2 regions of the Verrucosispora sp. TAA-831 genome follow, and region 2 is predicted to be linked to the other one. Evidence: riboswitches for the same ligand, from Rfam matches in the RefSeq annotation. Region 2 holds a riboswitch; the other holds the start of a gene.
What was found. Region 2 has a riboswitch for thiamine pyrophosphate ahead of thiE (thiamine phosphate synthase). Riboswitches for the same ligand answer to the same signal wherever they lie in the genome.
Positions count from the first base shown of each region.

Region 1: it holds a riboswitch for thiamine pyrophosphate, as region 2 does, so the genes downstream of both, ACQVFL_RS23670 (ECF transporter S component) here and thiE (thiamine phosphate synthase) in region 2, are expected to answer to the same signal.

Region 1 covers NZ_CP192240.1:5,347,102-5,356,348, reverse strand. Annotated here, with positions in the region: gene recO (DNA repair protein RecO) at 1-766, shown strand, start outside; gene ACQVFL_RS23695 (isoprenyl transferase) at 844-1,620, shown strand; gene ACQVFL_RS23690 (hypothetical protein) at 1,685-1,870, shown strand; gene gndA (NADP-dependent phosphogluconate dehydrogenase) at 2,002-3,447, opposite strand; gene ACQVFL_RS23680 (energy-coupling factor transporter transmembrane component T family protein) at 3,811-4,611, opposite strand; gene ACQVFL_RS23675 (ABC transporter ATP-binding protein) at 4,608-6,071, opposite strand; gene ACQVFL_RS23670 (ECF transporter S component) at 6,143-6,733, opposite strand; TPP riboswitch at 6,803-6,907, opposite strand; gene ACQVFL_RS23665 (permease) at 7,107-8,177, shown strand; gene ACQVFL_RS23660 (TIGR03943 family putative permease subunit) at 8,174-8,953, shown strand; gene ACQVFL_RS23655 (alpha/beta fold hydrolase) at 8,964-9,247, shown strand, end outside.
Region 2 covers NZ_CP192240.1:5,929,053-5,938,299, forward strand. Annotated here, with positions in the region: gene thiC (phosphomethylpyrimidine synthase ThiC) at 1-262, opposite strand, end outside; gene thiD (bifunctional hydroxymethylpyrimidine kinase/phosphomethylpyrimidine kinase) at 278-1,069, opposite strand; gene ACQVFL_RS26325 (thiamine phosphate synthase) at 1,261-1,944, opposite strand; gene ACQVFL_RS26330 (thiazole synthase) at 2,025-2,843, opposite strand; gene thiS (sulfur carrier protein ThiS) at 2,849-3,049, opposite strand; gene thiO (glycine oxidase ThiO) at 3,064-4,287, opposite strand; gene thiE (thiamine phosphate synthase) at 4,281-4,907, opposite strand; TPP riboswitch at 4,902-5,010, opposite strand; gene ACQVFL_RS26350 (ThuA domain-containing protein) at 5,399-9,247, shown strand, end outside.

The sequences.
Region 1 (9,247 bases), 580 kb from region 2:
GATCATCACCCTGCTCACCCGGCGGCACGGTCGGCTGCGCGCGGTCGCCCGGGGGGTACGCCGCACCACCTCGAAGTTCGGCGCCCGGCTGGAACCCTTCGGCCACGTCGACCTGCAACTCGCCGGTGACCCCAAGGGTGAGCTGGGCAGTTCGCTGCACAGCGTCAGCCAGGTCGAGGGGATCGACCTGTACGGCAAGCGGTTCCTCGGTGACTACCCCCGCTACACCGCGGCCAGCGCCATCGCCGAGACCGCCGAACGCCTCACCCCGGTGGAACGGGAGCCGTCGCTGCGGCTCTTCCAGCTCACCCTGGGTGCGTTGAAGGCGCTGGCCGAGGGCAGCCACGCGACGACGCTGGTGCTCGACGCGTACCTGCTGCGCGGCATGGCGTTGGCCGGTTGGGCACCGGCGTTGACCGCCTGCGCGGTCTGCGGCACCCCGGGGCAGCACCGGTCGTTCTCCGTACCCGCCGGAGGCGCGGTCTGCCCGGACTGCCGCCCGCCCGGCGCGTCCCATCCGGCCCCGGCCACCATCGACCTGATGTCCGCCCTGACCACCGGTGACTGGCGGGTCGCCGACGCCACCGAGAACGGCGTACGCCGGGAGTGCAGCGGACTGGTCGCGGCGCACCTGCAGTGGCACCTGGAGCGCGCGCTACGCTCGCTGCCGCTGGTGGACCGGGGCGGCCCGGCGACCGGCACGGTCCGACCCGGCGGTGGGCGTGCCGGGGCGGCCCCGCCGCGCGACCCGGCCGGCGAGGGCTGACGCCCGACCGGGCGTCGATGGAGTCGAGCAGGGAGAGCCGAGTGATCCGATCCACCAGGGCCGACCGGCGCGCGCCGGTGCCGCCGACGCCGCACCCGTCGGGCGCCCGACCTCCGGCGCTGCCGTCGGAGGCGGTGCCCCGGCACGTCGCCGTGGTGATGGACGGCAACGGCCGCTGGGCCAAGGAGCGCGGGCTGCCCCGCACCAAGGGCCACGAGGCGGGGGAGTTCTCCCTCTTCGACACCGTCGAGGGCGCCATCGAGCTGGGCATCCCCTACCTGTCGGCGTACGCCTTCTCCACCGAGAACTGGCGGCGCTCGCCGGACGAGGTGCGCTTCCTGATGGGCTTCAACCGGGACGTCATCCGCCGTCGTCGGGACCAGCTCGTCGACCTCGGCGTACGGGTGGTCTGGTCGGGTCGGGCCGGACGGTTGTGGAAGAGCGTCATCTCCGAGTTGCAGACCGCCGAGGAGATGTCCCGGGGGAACTCGACGCTGACGCTCCAGTTCTGCGTCAACTACGGCGGGCAGGCGGAGATCGCCGACGCCGCCGCCGCGATCGCCCGGGACGTGGCCGCGGGTCGGCTGGACCCGGGCAAGGTCAACGAGAAGACCGTCGAGCGCTACCTGTACCACCCCGAGGTGCCCGAGGTGGACCTGTTCCTGCGCCCCTCCGGCGAGCAGCGCACCTCGAACTTCATGCTCTGGCAGAGCGCGTACGCGGAGCTGGTCTTCCTGGACACGCTCTGGCCCGACTTCGACCGCCGCCACCTGTGGTACGCCTGCGAGCTGTACGCCCAGCGGGACCGCCGCTTCGGCGGCGCGCTGCCCAACCCGGTGGCCCCGACCGGCTGACGCTTAGCGACCGGTCGGACTGGGTATCAGTGTCGTCAGCAGCCACTGACGGAGGTGAACCCACATGATGCGCAAGCGCGTAGCCCAGTGGGCGGTGATGGCCGTTGCGGTTCCGTTGGCGGCCGCCGGTGCCCGCCGGCTCAGCCACTCGATGGAATCCCGGCGAGGCCCGTCTCGGGCCAGTCGCCTGCTCACGCAGGGGGCGGACCTGATCCGCCCGCAGAAGGCCCGGCGTCGCCGTTTCTTCTGACCTACACAGCGCCGCCCCTGCCGCCGAACGTGGCGGCAGGGGCGGCGTCGTGCGGGTGCGCGGGTAAGGAGGGTCCCCTGCTAACGCCTGGTGCATAGCAGGGGACCCTTCCTTACATCAGGTCCTTACGGTCAGGCCGGCGTCTCGGCGCGGTCGGGGGTGGCCCACAGGGTGTGGAAGGAACCGTCACGGTCGACCCGACGGTAGGTGTGCGCGCCGAAGTTGTCCCGCAGACCCTGGATGAGCGCGGCCGGGAGACGCTGCGCGCGCAGCGCGTCGAAGTAGGCCAGCGACGAGGCGAACGCGGGTGCCGGCACGCCGGCCCGGGCCGCCTCGGCCACCACGCGCCGCCAGCTTGGCACACCGTCGCGCACGGTGTCCGCGAACCACGGCGCGACCAGCAGCGTGGGCAGCTCCGGCTGCTCGTCGTACGCCTGCTTGATCCGGTCCAGGAAGCGGGCCCGGATGATGCAGCCGCCCCGCCAGATCTTCGCCGTGCCGCCGAGGTCGATGTTCCAGTCGTACTCGGCGCTGCCGGCACGGATCTGGTCGAAGCCCTGCGCGTACGCCACGATCTTGGAGGCGAGCAGCGCCCGACGTACGTCCTCGATGAACGCCTCGCGGTCGCTGACCTGCCACTTCTCCCCGGAGTCCGGGAACGCCCGCACGGCGGCCTCACGCTGGTCGACGTGGCCGGACAGCGACCGGGCGAACGTCGCCTCGGCGATGCCGGTGATCGGGATGCCCAGGTCGAGGGCGATCTGGACGGTCCACCGGCCGGTGCCCTTCTGCTCGGCCCGGTCCTGCACCACGTCCACGAACGCCTCACCGGTGGCCGCGTCGGTGTGCGCCAGCACGTCGGCGGTGATCTCGATCAGGAAGGACTCCAGCTCACCGGAGTTCCACTCCCGGAAGATCTCCGCGAGCTCCGACGGGGTCGCGCCCAGGCCGGCCCGCAACAGGTCGTACGCCTCGGCGATGAGCTGCATGTCGGCGTACTCGATGCCGTTGTGGACCATCTTCACGAAGTGCCCGGCACCGTCCGGTCCGACGTGCTCGCAGCAGGACTCGCCGTCGACCTGCGCGGCGATCTTCTCGAAGATCGGTCCGAGCTTGCGGTACGACTCGGCCGACCCGCCCGGCATGATGCTCGGCCCCCAGAGGGCGCCCTCCTCGCCGCCGGAGACACCGGTGCCGACGAAGTGCAGGCCCTTGGTCCGCAGCGCCTCCTCCCGGCGACGGGTGTCGGCGAAGTGCGCGTTACCGCAGTCGATGATGATGTCGCCCTCTTCGAGCAGCGGCACCAACTCGTCGATCACCGCGTCGGTGGGACCGCCCGCCTTGACCATGATGATCACCGCGCGGGGACGCTCCAGCGCGGCCACGAAGTCCGCCAGGGACTCCGTCGGGACGAACGTGCCCTCGTCGCCGTGCTCCGCCACCAGCGACCGGGTCCGCTCCGGCGAGCGGTTGTGCAACGCCACGGTGAACCCGTTGCGAGCCAGGTTCCGGGCCAGGTTGCGGCCCATCACCGCCAGCCCGGTCACACCGATCTGCGCCGTAGCCCGATCCGCCATCCTCGTCGCCACCTTCCGCCGTCTACCTGTAGTGCTGCGACGGTATCGCGGCCGGACCCGCTACCGCTCCGTCCCCCCACCGCTGGTCATCAGGTGGTCGCATAGCGCACGCCACCGGGGGGCGTCGACAATTCGGATGCGTTCCTCGTACCGGCCGGATAGCGTCCGGGACATGCGCTACTGACACCCGCTTCATCGAGCCGGTCCGCCGCGCCGAGGCAACGGTTTCAGCTCCGGCCGCGGGCAGCGTGCCGGAGCGGTCCGGCAGTACGCCTTCCGGCGGAGGTGAGCGACCGGGTCGCCGTACGGGGTGGGTGGATCTGTCGTCCCAACGACGACAGATCCACCCATCCCCGTCGCGGCTCAGCCGATCAGCGGGCGGAAGGTGCCGAGTGCGACGCTGACGCCCAAGGCGGTGACGGCCAGCGCCGTCGCGACGACGACCAGCAGCCAGTCGGCCGCACCGAAGTGCTGCCGGCGGGCGACGGTACGCGGCACCCCGGCGTCGAAGCCGCGCGCGTCCATCGCGACCGCCAGCCGGGTGCCTCGGCGGATCGCCCCGACCAGCAGCGTGAACGCGGTGGACACGAAGAGCCGTAGCTTCGCCACCGGGTTGCGGCCCGCCTCCACGCCACGTGCCCGGCGGGCCATCGCGATCATCTGCCACTCCTGCCCGAGCAGCGGCAGCAGCCGGAACGCCGCCAGCGCGCCGATCGCGAACCGGGCCGGTGCGCGGGCGTTCTGCACCAGGGCGTCGGCCAGGTCGGTCGGATCGGTGGTGGCGAAGACGATCACGCCGGGCAGGGCCACCGCGAACAGGCGCAGCACCAGGCCGAGCGCGGTGAGCAGCACCGTCGAGGTGACCACGACCGGTCCGGCGTCGAGCAGTACCCGGCCGGAGCGGTCCGCGGCGAAGAGCACCAGCGTGACCAGGACGCCCACGGCGGCGACCAGCAACGGCCACACCCGACGGAACAGCACCCGGTAGCGCACCCCGAACAGCGGTAGGACCGCCAGCTCGATCGCGATCGCGATCGCCGGTGCGACCGGGTCCAGCGTCGCCAGCAGCGGAAACGCGAACAGCAGCGCCGCCGCCAGCTTGGCCACCGGATTCCGCCGGGCCAGCGGCGCGTCCGGCCGGGCGACCGGTTCGAGGTCGATCATCGGTACCCCGCCGCAGAAGAGGTCGACGGCGGGGCACCGGGCGGCGTTGCGGGCGTCAGCGTCAGCGTCCGGTCGGCGAGCGCGGCGACGAACTCGGTGTCGTGGGTGACCGTGACCAGGGCGTGGCCGTCGTCGCGTTGCTCGGCGAACAGGTCGACCAGCTCCCGCCAGGTGCGCCGGTCCTGGCCGAAGGTGGGTTCGTCGCAGATCACCAGCCGGGGCGCGGTGGCCAGGGCGGTCGCCACGCTCAGCCGCCGCGCCTCGCCGCCGGAGAGGGTGTACGGGTTCGCGCCGGCCAGCCGGTCCAACCGCAGCCGGTGCAGCAGCTCGTCGACGCGTCGGCGCACCTCCGTCTCGGCGGCACCGGTACGCCGGGGGCCGAGCGCCAGCTCGTCGAAGACCGTACCGGTGACGAACTGGTGCTCCGGGTCCTGGAACACCGAGCCGATCCGGCGGGCCAGTGCGGGTGCCCGCCACCGGTGCGGTGGCGTACGGGCGTCGGCCCCGGCCAGCTCGACGCCGGCCATCAGGCGCCCGGTGCCCGGCTTGAGCAGCCCGCCGAGCAGCACCGCGAGGGTGGACTTGCCGGCACCGTTGGGGCCGAGCACGGCGAGGGCGGTACCGGCGCGTACCGCCAGGTCGGTGGGGGCCAGTCGGGGTGGACGGCCGAGCCGGTCGGCGGTGAGCAACACCTCGCCGGGTCCGGTGGTGGCCCGGCGGGGCGGGATCCGGTGGCCGGGTACCCAGACGCCGTCGGCGGCGAGGGCGTCGCCGTGGGCGGCGAAGACGGCCTCCGGTGGGCCGTCAACGCGGACGCCGCCACCGGGGTCGAGCACCACCACCCGGTCGACCAGCGGCAGGGCGTCGGCCACCCGGTGTTCGACCAGGATCAGAGTGGTGTCGCCGTCGAGCGCGCGGGAGACGGCGGTGCGGACCAGGTCGGCTCCGGCCGGGTCGAGGTTGGCGGTGGGCTCGTCGAGCAGCAGCAGGTCGGGGCGGAGCGCGAGCACTCCGGCCAGGGCGAGCCGCTGCTGTTCACCGCCGGAGAGCGCCGCGGTGGGACGGTCCCGGGGGTACGGGAAGCCGACCCGCCGCAGCGCCTCGTCCACCCGGGGCCAGATCTGCCCGGCGGGTACGCCCCGGTTCTCCAGCCCGAACGCGACGTCGTCGCCGCTGCGGGCCATGACGAGCTGGGACTGCGGATCCTGGAAGACGATGCCGACCCGTTCGCGGGTCTCGGCCGGTGCCCGACCGTCGATCTCGATGGTGCCCTCCCGCTCACCGGAGTCCTCCGGCAGCAGTCCGGCCAACGCGGCGAGCAGGGTGCTCTTGCCGGCGCCGGAGGGCCCGAGCAGCAGCACCCGCTCGCCGCGCCGTACCCGTAGGTCCACGTCGCGGATCGCCCAGGCGCGCCGCCCGGCGTGGCGCCAGCCGAAGCCGCGCAGCCGCACCTCACCCATCTGTCACCCCCGCTGTCCGATCCCGACCCTCGGCCCGGTGGAGCCGGTCGGACCGGCTCCACCGGGCGAGGTCAGACCAGGTTCCGTTCGCGTCCGGCGGGGAAGCGGTCCAGGACACCGGTGCCGGCGAGCGCCCTGGTCAGCGCGTAGCCACCGGCACCGGCGACCACGGTGGCACTGAGCACGGTGAGCAGCGCGTACGGGATGCGGTAGGTGCCCAGTTCGTAGGCGGCGTTCCAGGCGAAGAAGTCGAACAGGGCGGCACCGAGGCCGGTCAGCGCACCGGCGAGCAGTGCCGTCGGCAGCCGGAACGAGCGGTACCGGAAGGCGGCGAAGGCCAGTTCCGCGCCGAGTCCCTGGAGCAGGCCCTGGACGATGGTGATGCCGCCCCACTCGGCACCCAGCAGCGCGGAGACGGTGGCGGCGACCGCCTCGCAGAACAGTGCGGCACCCGGCTTGCGGATCACCAGTCCGCCGAGCACCGCCGGGACCAACCAGACGCCGTACATGACGGCCTGGCTGGCCGGGAAGAAGGCGAAGGCCGGGTCGACCGCCCGCCAGAGCAGGCCCCAGGCCCAGAAGATGACACCGAAGCCGACGGCGATCACCGCGGCCACGACGATGTCCACGGTGCGCCATCGAGTGGTGGTCGGTTGGCTCATGAGTGCTCCCAGTCCAGTGTCGAACCAGGCAAGACGCACGCCGCGTCCGGCGTGGCCGGGCGTGGCGGGCCGGAGGTGGACCGAACTCCCTGCGCTGGCATTACCCAGATCAGGTACGGAGGGTCTGCGGGCGGACCCGCACTCTCAGCGCTGTGCGCTCCCCTGTCGGAGGTGGTGTTGTCCCGCCGACGCTAACACCTTCGAAGATCGACGGACAATGTGATCTACGCAGGTCATGCCGGGTACCGACGACGGGCGTTCCGGCGGTGGTCGGCGCGCGCGGGAACCCGCCCGGTTTCGTGACATCCATCGACGTCATCGGCTCCGGACGGTAATCTCAGGCCGCCGATCCACTTGGCCGAGAGGCGACAGGGTGAGCACAGACACGGACCATGCCGCGCCGGCCGGTGATCCGGAGGGCCGTCCGACGGGCGTGGCCACCGAGGAGCGTCCGGCCCGACCGGGCGGTGGCGAGCCGCCCCGGCGCTGGCTCGGTGACCGGATCGGCTCGGTGGAGATCCTCGCGGGCCTGCTGGTCCTGCTGATCATCTTCCGTGATCCGTTGGCCGGGGCGTTGGACGATCCCCGGATCCAGACGTGGACCACCGTGTTCGTCTCGATCATGGTGCAGGCGGTGCCGTTCCTGGTCTTCGGCATCCTGCTCTCCGCCGTGATCGCGGTCTTCGTACCCCGGTCGTTCTGGGCCAAGGCGCTGCCCCGGCACCCGGCGCTGGCGGTGCCGGCGGCCAGCGCGGCCGGCGTGGTGCTGCCGGGCTGCGAGTGCGGATCGGTGCCGATCGCGGGCTCGCTGATCCGTCGGGGCGTCACCCCGGCGGCGGCGCTGGCGTTCCTGCTGGCCGCGCCGGCGGTCAACCCGATCGTGCTGGTCGCCACCGCCGTAGCCTTCCCCGACAACCCCGAGATGGTCCTCGCCCGGGGGGTCGCCAGCCTGGTCGTGGCAATGATCATGGGTTGGCTCTGGCTGCGGCTCGGTCGGACCGAGTGGATCAGGATGCCGCGCCGCCCGGAGTTGGACGACCCCCGGCGGAGCCGGGCCTTCTGGGCCGCCGTCCGGCACGACGTCACCCACGCCGGTGGCTTCCTGGTGCTCGGCGCGATGGCCGCCGCCAGCATCAACGTGCTGGTGCCGGAGCGCTGGCTCCAGACCCTGGCGGACAACGCCTGGCTGTCGATCCTGGCGCTGGCGCTGCTCGCCGTCCTGCTCTCGCTCTGCTCCGAGGCGGACGCCTTCGTCGCGGCCTCGCTGTCGCAGTTCTCCCTCACGTCCCGACTGGTCTTCCTGGTGGTGGGGCCGATGGTCGACCTCAAGCTGATCTCGATGCAGGCCGGTGTCTTCGGCCGGCGGTTCGCCTTCCGGTTCGCCCCGGCCACGTTCGCGGTCGCCCTGCTGGTGGCCACCGGAGTCGGGATGGTGCTGCTGTGAACCGACAGGCACAGGCGGTGATCCTGCTGCTGCTGGGTGGGGCGGTGATCCGGGCCAGCGTCACCGACCTCTACCTGCGCTACGTCAAGGAGGGCCTGCGCCCGTTCCTGATCGCCGCCGGTCTGCTGCTGGTGGTCGCCGCGGTGATGACGCTCTGGTACGAACTGCGGCCCTCCGTGCCCCGGGCGATGGCCCCGACCGGCGGCGGGTCCACCGGTCCGGCAGGCGATGCCGCGCCGGAGCCGGCCGACCACGACGAGCACGACGGCCACGGCCACCACGAACCCCGGGTCGGCTGGCTGCTCATCCTGCCCGTGCTCGGGCTGCTGCTGGTGGCCCCACCGGCGCTGGGGTCGTACGCGGCGGGGCAGGCCGGCACCGCGCTGAACGCCCCCCGCGAGTCCGACTACCCGCCGCTGCCGGAGGGTGACCCGGTGCAGGTCAGCGTGCTCGACTACGCCTCCCGGGCGCTGTTCGACCGGGGCGCGTCGATCGGCGACCGGCGGGTGGTCCTCACCGGCTTCCTCGCCACCGGCGCCGGTGGCGAGCCGATCCTGGCCCGGATGGTGCTCTCCTGCTGCGCCGCCGACGGGCGGCCGATCAAACTCGGGCTCACCGGTGACGTGCCGATCGGGCTGCCCAACGACAGTTGGGTCGAGGTGGTCGGCCGCTACAGCGACCGGATCGGCCGGGACCCGGTCAACGACGCCGAGATCCCGTACCTGGAGATCGAGTCGTGGCGGCAGGTGCCGGTGCCCAAGCGCCAGTACGAGTAGCGTTCCGGGCATGCACGTCGACGCCCGAGGACTGCGGTTCGAGATCCACCCCGGTGGCCCCGAGTCGGGCGAGCGGGTGCTGCTGCTGCACGGCTTCCCGCAGAACTCCGGCGAGTGGGACGCGGTGACGCCCGTCCTGCACGGCGCGGGCCTGCGCACGTACGCGCTGGACCAGCGGGGCTACTCGCCGCAGGCACGGCCGAGCGAGGTGACGGCGTACCGGCTGGGGGAGCTGGTCGCCGACGCGGTGGCGGTGCTCGACGCGCTCGGCGTGCGGCAGGCGCACGTGGTCGG
Region 2 (9,247 bases):
CCCGGGCGTACGCGAGCTGCGTCGGCCGTCTGCCGTCCGCCCCGCCCAGCGGCGTTCCGGCACCGCGTACCGGGGCCACGTCGCCCCGCTCGGCGATCCACGGTCCCCGCAGCGGCGGCAGACCGATTTCCGGGTCCGAACCCGGCCCGGCGGTGTCGTACAACCGGACCGGCGGGTTGTCCCCGGTCAGCTCGACCTCCGCGAACGGCACCCGGACGTCCGGTCGCGAACCCTCGACGTAGACCTTGCGACGTGCCTGCATGACAGCCTCCCTCGCCTAAGCGGACCAGCCGAAGTGGTCCATCGGGCCGCGTCCCGCGCCCAACTCCCAGTCCCGCGCACCGGCCAGCGCGCGGGTCACGTACTCCTTGGCGGCGGCGACCGCCACCGGCACCGGATCGCCCAGCGCCAGCCGTACGGCGGTCGCCGCCGAGAACGAACACCCGGTGCCGTGCGTGTGCCGGGTCGGCACCCGGGGAGCCCGCAGCACCGTCGTGCCGTCCGGGCCGTGCAGCACGTCCACCGCCTCGTCGCCGGTGTCCACGTCACCGCCGGTCACGATCACCCACTCGGCACCGCCCGCCGCCAACGCCCGCGCCGCCGCCGTCATCTCCGCCACGCCGGTCACCGGCGCCCCGGTGAGGGCGGCGGCCTCCGCGCTGTTCGGCGTCGCCACCCGGGCGTACGGCAGCAGCCGCTCCACCGCCTCCACCACGCCGAGCCGGTGTCCACTGGTCGCCACGAGCACCGGATCGACGACGAGTTGCGGCAGGCGACCCGCTGCCGCCGCCTCGGCGATCGCACCCGCCACGGCCGGCGTACCGAGCATCCCGGTCTTGACCGCGCGGACCGTGAAATCGGAGAGCACACTGTCCAACTGGTCGCTGACCGTCTGCGGCGGCAACGGCAGCACCGCGTCCACGCCCCGGGTGTTCTGCGCGGTCACGGCGGTGAGCACACTCGTGCCGTACGCACCGAGGGCGGCGAAGACCTTGAGGTCGGCCTGGATACCGGCACCGGCACCGGAGTCCGAACCGGCGACGGTGAGCACGGTCGTTGGGGTTCTCACGTGTCTCCTCTTGGCTTGTTCTTGCTCGGGTTGCGGTTGGGGGCTGCGGCCGACCGTGCCCACTCCGGGCGGTCAGGCTTGATTCCTGCGTGGGCACGGTCGGCCGCAGCCCCGTCGTGGGCGTCGCCCATCGAGACGGATTGGTGGCGGCTTCGGGTGTCCTGCCTTGGGAGAGGCTGGCGGGGTGGGGGTCATCGCTGGGCCGGGGTGGTGGGGGCGGGGTCGCTGCGGTGGGGGGTCTGGGGCGTACTCGTCTGGTGAAGCTCGTGGTGGGCGGTGGTGAGGGTGGTGGCGACCCGGTGTGGGTTTCGGGCGCGCATGATGGCGCCCTGGACGGCCACGCCGGTGGCGCCGGCCTCCACGCAGGCCCGGACCTGGGCGGGTGTCTCGATGCCGCCGAGGGCGAGGACGGGCACGGGACTGCGACCCACCAGGGCGGCCAGACCGTCGGGGCCCAGCGGTGGGCCGTAACCGGGTTTGCTGCGGGTGGGGAAGACCGGTGACAGGGTCACGTAGTCCTCGGTGGTGAGTCGGTCCAGCTCCGCCTCGTCGTGGCAGGAGCGACCGACCAGGTCGGCGACGGGTGGCGGGTACGGGCCGGCGGCCGGAAGGTGGAGCGCGACGAATGCCCCGCCGAAGGTGCTGGGGATCCGTGGGGCGGGCTGGGTGTCGGGCAGGAGCGGGTCGGGGCCGGCGACGATCAGCGTGCCGCCCGCCTCGGCCAGGATCGGTCGCAGCTCGGCGGCGAGCACCAGGCGCTCGGCACGCGGCAGGTCCTTCTCGCGCAGCACCACGCACCGCACTCCCCCGGAGACCGCCTGCGCCACCACATCGCGCAGGTCCCCCCGGGCCGCCCGGCGATCCGTCAGCAGCACCACACCCGAGACCGGCTGGACCTTGGTGCGAGGAGTCCCCTGGAGGGGCGGTTTCGCACCAGGATCGGCGACGTGACGGGTCACAGGTCGGGTCGACCGTCGTCGGGAGTGGAGGCCAGGGCGTGGAACCGGCGGGGAATCCGGCCCGCGCCGTACGCGAGGCGGCCCGCCTCGATGGCGTACCGCATCGCGGTGGCCATGGCGACCGGATCCGCAGCCCGGGTGACGGCGCTGGCCAGCAGCACGGCGTCGCAGCCCAGCTCCATGGCCAGGGCCGCGTCCGAGGCGGTGCCGATGCCCGCGTCCAGGATCACCGGCACCGTCACGTCCTGCCGGATCAACCGGATGTGGTGCGGATTGTTGACGCCCAGCCCGGAGCCGATCGGCGCGCCGGCCGGCATCACCGCCGCGCAGCCCACGTCGGCCAGCCGCCGGGCCAGCACCGGATCGTCCGACGTGTACGGCAGCACGGTGAACCCGTCGTCGACCAGTTCCTCGGCGGCACGCAGCAGTTCCACCCCGTCGGGCAGCAGCGTGCGCTCGTCGCCGATCACCTCCAGTTTGACCCAGTCGGTGGCGAAGGCGTCCCGGGCCAGCCGCGCCACCTTCACCGCCTCACCTGCGGTGTAGCAGCCGGCCGTGTTCGGCAGCAGGCGTACGCCACAGCGGTCCAGCAGATCGAGCAGGCCACCCGAGCCGACCGCGACGGTGTCCACCCGGCGCAGCGCCAGCGTGACCAGCTCCGTGCCGGAAGCGCGGATCGCCTGTTCCAACACGTGCAGGTTGGCGGCCCCGCCGGTGCCGAGGACCAGCCGGGAGCCGAACCGGACCCCGCCCAGCTCGAAACCCTTCGTCTCGGCGTCCGTCTCGGGCCCGCCGGTCGACGGTGTGCGCTCCATGCCGCTCACCCGCCCTGGGCGGCGCTGAGCACCTCGACCCGGTCGCCGCCCCGCAGCACCGTGGCCGGCCAGTCGGTACGCGGCACCACCTCGCCGTTGACCGCCACCGCCACGCCGCGCTGCTGCGGGGTCACGTCCCGGACCAGCTCGGCGACCGTCACCTCGTCCGGCACGCTGCGCCCGACACCGTTCACCGTCAACTCCATCAGGACTCCTCCGTTCACTGCGCGGATCGGGTGGCGTCGCCGGAAGCGCCGAAGCCCTCGCCCGGTCCGGCGGCGACGTGGCGCTCGGGCCGGAACGGGCTGGCGGTCGCGTCGGCAGCGGCGACGACGAAGCGTTCGGGGCGGAACGGACCGCCGATCGCGTCGGGGTCCGCCCCGGTCACCAGGTCGGCGATCAGGTCGGCGGTCACCGGGGTGAGCACGATCCCGTGCCGGTGGTGCCCGGTGGCGACCAGCACGTCCGGCCGACCCGGCAACGGACCCAGGATCGGGGCGTTGTCCGGGGTGCCGGGGCGCAACCCGGCGATCGCCTCCACCAGGTCGTACTCGGCCAGCTCCGGCAGCAGGTCGATCGCGGCCCGCAGCAGCCGCAGCACCGCCCCGGCACCGACCGCCAGGTCGGAGCGCTCCTCGACGGTCGCCCCGACCACCACCTCGCCGTCGTCGCGGGGCACCAGATAGACGTGCTCGCCGTCGGCGTACCCCCGGATCACGTGCCGGAAGCCCGGCGGACCGCCGTCGGGGGCGCGCAGCCGCAACACCTGGCCCTTCACCGGGCGGACCGGTAGCCCGGTGAGCGCGGCCGAGCCGCAGCCGGCGGCGACCACGGTCACCCGAGCACGGACGTCGGCCGGCCTCCGCACCGGCTCCCGGACCACCGTCGCACCGGCCCGCTCGGCGGCGAGCCGCAGCGCCGGCACCAGCCGACGCGGATCGACCTGGTGATCGGTGGCGGCGAGCGCGCCGCCCCGGACCCGGGGCGCGAGCGCCGGCTCCCGGTCGCGAAGCTGCGAGGGACGCAGCGGCGTCACCGGCAACCCCAGGCCCAGTTGGTACGCCCAGAGTCGACGCGCCTCGGCGAGGTCGTCGGCGGTCAGCCCGACCATCAGCGTGCCCTCGGTGCGGTAGCCGATGTCGGCGCCGCTCGCCTCGGTCAGCTCGGCGGCGAACGCCGGCCAGCGGGCAGCCGACTCGGTGAGCAGGGCGGTCAGCTCGTGCTCGCCGAAGTACGCCTCGGCCACCGGCGCGAGCATCCCGGCGGCGACGTGCGAGGCACCCGAGCCCGGCGCGGGATCGTGCACGACCACCCGCAACCCGCGCGCCGCGCAGCGCCAGGCGATCGCGAGCCCGATCGGGCCCCCACCGACGACAGCGACATCGGATGAAAGGAAGGGCCCCCTGCTAACGCCTGCGGTATAGGAAGGGTCCCCTGCTAACACGACAACGCCCCGATCAGCTCTGCCGCGACGCGCGCGGGATCGGCGGCGCCGGAGAGCGCACCGACCACCGCCACCCCGTACGCCCCGGCGGCCCGCAACGCGGGCACGTCCGCCGCCGTCACCCCGCCGATGGCGATCACCGGCACGGTGACCGCCTCGGCCACCGCCCGTACCCCGGAGACGCCGATCGCCGGCGGCAGCCCGTCCTTGGTGGTGGTGGCGTGGCACGGACCGACGCCCAGGTAGCTCGCGCCGGCACCGACCGCCTCGCGGGCCGAGCCCGGTTCGCGGGCGGTGGCGCCCAGCACGGCGGCCGGGCCGAGCACCCGCCGCGCCGCCGTGACCGGCAGGTCGTCCGCGCCGACGTGGCCGCCGCCCGCGCCGGCCGCCAACGCCACGTGCAGCCGGTCGTTGACCAGGCAGTCCACCGCGTACGGCGCGCAGAGGGCGAGCACCCGTCGGGTCAGGTCGTACGCCTCGCGGTCGGTGGCGGAGTCCTCCACCCGGACCTGCACCAGCAGTTCGGTACGGGCCACCGGGAGCACGGCCCGGAGCACGGCGAGCGGATCCCGCCCGGGCCGGGTGTCGGTGATCAGATGCAGTCGTCCCAGGGACGGCACGGCAACACTCCTCCCTGCGCCGGCATTACCCGGATCAGGTTCGACGGTCGGGGGCTCACAGCCCCCCTCTCAGCCCGGTCGACCGGGCTCCCGTGGGTCACTTGCGTGGCCACCGTACGACAGATCCGCTGACCTGCCAAGGTGCGTCCCGCCACGACGCCGGCTCCGCCGCTGGCGTGAGGAGGGGGCCCTTCCTATACCGCAGGCGTTAGCAGGGGACCCCTCCTTACTTCCAGCGGAATGCGCGCTTCGTACACATAGACGGTAATTACAGCCCACCGATGCCGAAACGTTATCCATCGAGACCTTGCCATGAACCGATTCACCGGAATTAATTTGTTCAGCGATTCGACATAATGCCGCAACGGAAAGCCCTGGCACGGCCCCCCGGCTGCGGCTCCATCAGGGACGGTCTTCGGCGAGCCGGCCCCCGCGACCCCTGTCCGGCAAGGACAAAGGAGACCGGAGTGTTCCGAACACGCCGTAAGCGCGTGCCCTTGACCGCCACCCTTCTCACCCTCGGCCTGGCCGCGACCACGCTCGCCGGCGCACCCGCCGCCCAGGCCGCCCCGTCCCGGACCGTCCCCGTCGCCCAGGCGCCGGCCCCGCAGGCCGAGGCCGACCCGTTCTCGGTGCTGGTCTTCTCCAAGACCGCCGGCTTCCGGCACGGCTCGATCCCGGCCGGTATCGCCGCCATCCAGCAGCTCGGCGCGGAACACGGGTTCACCGTCGACGCCACCGAGGACAGCACCGCCTTCACCGACCAGAACCTCGCCGAATACCAGGCGGTGATCTGGCTCTCCACCACCGGTGACGTGCTCAACGCCGACCAGCAGGCGGCGTTCGAGCGCTACATCCGGGCCGGTGGCGGGTACGCGGGCGTCCACGCCGCCTCCGACACCGAGTACGACTGGGAGTGGTACGGCGGCCTGGTCGGCGCGTACTTCAACAGCCACCCGGCCAACCAGCAGGCCACGATCAAGGTGGAGGATCCGGCGCACCCGTCCACGGCGGACCTGCCGGACCGCTGGTCCCGGTTCGACGAGTGGTACAACTACCGGACAAACCCGCGCGGCAAGGTGCACGTGCTGGCCACGCTGGACGAGACCAGCTACTCCCCCGGTGCCGGTGCGATGGGCCACGACCACCCGATCGTCTGGTGCCAGGACTACGACGGCGGCCGGTCCTGGTACACCGGCGGCGGCCACACCAACGAGTCGTACGCGGAGCCGCAGTTCCTCACCCACCTGCTCGGTGGCATCCGGACCGCGGCCGGGGTGCAGGACGCCGACTGCGGCGCCTCGCTGACCGCCAGCTTCGAGAAGGTGACGCTGGACAGCAACACCAGCAACCCGATGGAACTGGACATAGCCCCGGACGGCCGGGTCTTCTACATCGAGCGCGACGGCCGGGTGCAGATCGTCAAGCCGGACACCGGCAACACGGTCACCGCCATCGACCTCGACGTCTTCACCGGCAACGAGGACGGGTTGATCGGCATCCGCCTCGACCCGGACTTCGCCACCAACAACTGGGTGTACCTCTACTACGCCCCGAACGACGGGGTGGCACGTAACGTGCTGTCCCGGTTCACGGTGAGCGGTGACGCGATCGACGCGGCCACCGAGAAGGTCGTCCTCCAGGTCGACACCCAGCGCAACACCTGCTGCCACGCGGGCGGCACCATGACGTTCGACTCGGCCGGCAACCTCTACCTGGCCACCGGCGACAACACCAACCCGTTCCAGTCGGACGCGTACACCCCGATCGACGAGCGTCCGGGCCGTGCCGACTACGACGCGCAGCGCACCTCCGGCAACACCAACGACCTGCGCGGCAAGGTCCTGCGGATCCACCCGGAGGACGACGGGACGTACACCATCCCGGAGGGCAACCTGTTCCCGCCGGGCACCGAGAAGACCCGCCCGGAAATCTACGGCATGGGCTTCCGGAACCCGTTCCGGATCGGCATCGACCCGGCCACCGACACGCTCTACGTCGCCGACTACGGTCCGGACGCCGCCTCGGCCAACCCGAACCGTGGCCCGGCCGGCCTGGTCGAGTGGAACATCGTGGCCGAGGCCGGCAACTACGGCTGGCCGTACTGCCACGGCGGGAACCAGGCGTACAACGACTACCAGTTCCCGTCCGGCCCGAGCGGGCCGAAGTTCGACTGCGCCGCCGTGGTGAACAACTCGCCCAACAACACCGGTCTGACCAACCTGCCGCCGGCCATCCCGGCCACCGTCGACTACGGCTACAGCGGTGACCCCCGGTTCCCGGAGATCGGTGGCGGCGGTGCTCCGATGGGCGGCCCGGTCTACCGGTACGACGCCGACCTCGACTCGGACCGCAAGTGGCCGGCGTACTACGACGGCAAGGCACTGCTCGGCGAGTGGAACCAGTCCAAGATGTACACGATGCAGGTCAGCGCGGACGGGCGGGAACTGGTCGACATCAACCAGTTGCTCACCGGGATGACCTTCATCCGTCCGATGGACTTCGAGTTCGGCCCCGACGGCGCGATGTACCTGATCGAGTGGGGCAGCGGCTTCGGCGGCAACAACGACAACTCCGGCGTCTACCGGATCGACTACATCGCCGGTGACCGGGCGCCGATCGCGGTGGCCTCCGCCGAGCCGACCTCCGGCCCGGCGCCGCTGACCGTCGAGTTCTCCAGCGCCGGATCACGTGACCCGGACGGCGGCGTGCTGACGTACTCCTGGGCGTTCGGCGACGGCGGCACCTCCACCGAGGCGAACCCCACCCACACGTACGCCGAGGCCGGCAACTACACCGCCCAGCTCACCGTGACCAACCCCAACGGCCGTACGGCGGTGGCGAACGTCCCGGTGACCGTGGGCAACACCGCGCCGACGGTGGAGATCGAATTCCCGCCGAACGGTGGCTTCTTCAACTGGGGCGACCAGGTCAGGTACTCGATCAAGGTGACCGACCCGGAGGACGGCGAGATCGACTGCGCCGACGTCCAGCTCCAGGTGCTGCTCGGCCACGACGAGCACGCGCACCCGCTGGAGCAGCACACCGGGTGCAGCGGCACGGTGCAGACCCAGCTCGCCGCCGGTCACGGCGCCGAGGCGGACGTCTTCACCGTGCTGGAGGCGACCTACACCGACAAGGGCGGCTCCGGCGGCGCCAGCCCGCTGACCGGGCGGGTCATCGAGATCCTCCAGCCGAAGCGCAAGCAGGCCGAGTACTTCAGCGACACCGGCCGTACCGCGGACGGCACCGGCGGCGGTGAGCCCGGCGTGCAGCGGGAGACCACCGGCGACAGCGCGGGCGGTGGCGAGAACATCAGCTTCATCGAGGACGGCGACTGGTGGTCGGTGGACCCGGCCGACCTGACCGAGATCTCCGAGATCCGGTTCCGTGCCTCATCCGGCGTGGACGGCGGGGTGATCGAGGTCCGGGCCGGCGCGGTCGACGGACCGGTGGTCGCCACGGCCACCGTGCCGGGCACCGGTGACTGGCAGACGTACACCGACGTCACCGCGGAGGTCACCGGACCGGCGAGCGGATCGCTGTTCTTCGTGGCCCGGCACCCGAGCGGCGGCTCCGGCTCGCTGTTCAACGTCAACTGGGCGGACTTCGTCGGCAAGGGCGTCACCGACAACGCCCCGCCGACGGTCACCGCCACCGCCACGCCGGCCACCGGCACCGCGCCGGTCACCATCGCGTTCGGCGGAACGGCCGTCGACCCCGAGGGCGACACCCCGCTGACGTACGAGTGGGACTTCGGTGACGGTGGCACCGCCGACACGCTCCAGGCCGAGCACACGTACGAGCGGCCCGGCAACTTCACCGCCACCCTGACGGTGACCGACAGCCGGGGCGCGTTCTCGTACGCCACCGTGCCGGTCCGGGTCGACGCGCCGAACACCTCCTGCGTCGGCACGCGCTCGGACGACTTCGGCGGCACCACCCTGGACCGGGAGCGCTGGACCAGCGTGGTGCGGGAGAACCAACTCCTGTCCGTCTCCGACGGCGCGCTGCGCCTGCCCACCTCGGCCGGTGACCTGTACGGCAGCCGCAACGACGCCACCAACCTGGTGCTCCAGCCGGCTCCCTCGGGTGCCTGGTCGGCCACCACCAAGGTGACCCTGCCGGTGACGGCCGACTACCAGCAGGCCGGTCTGCTGGTCTACGGCGACGACGACAACTACGCCAAGGTGGACCTGCTCTACAACGGCAGCCGGCGGGTGGAGTTCATCCGGGAGACCGCGGGTACGCCTCGCAACGAGGGTGCCGACAGCACGGCGGCACCGGCCGGTGACACCGTCCACCTGCGGATCAGCAGCGACGGCACCAGCCTGACGGCG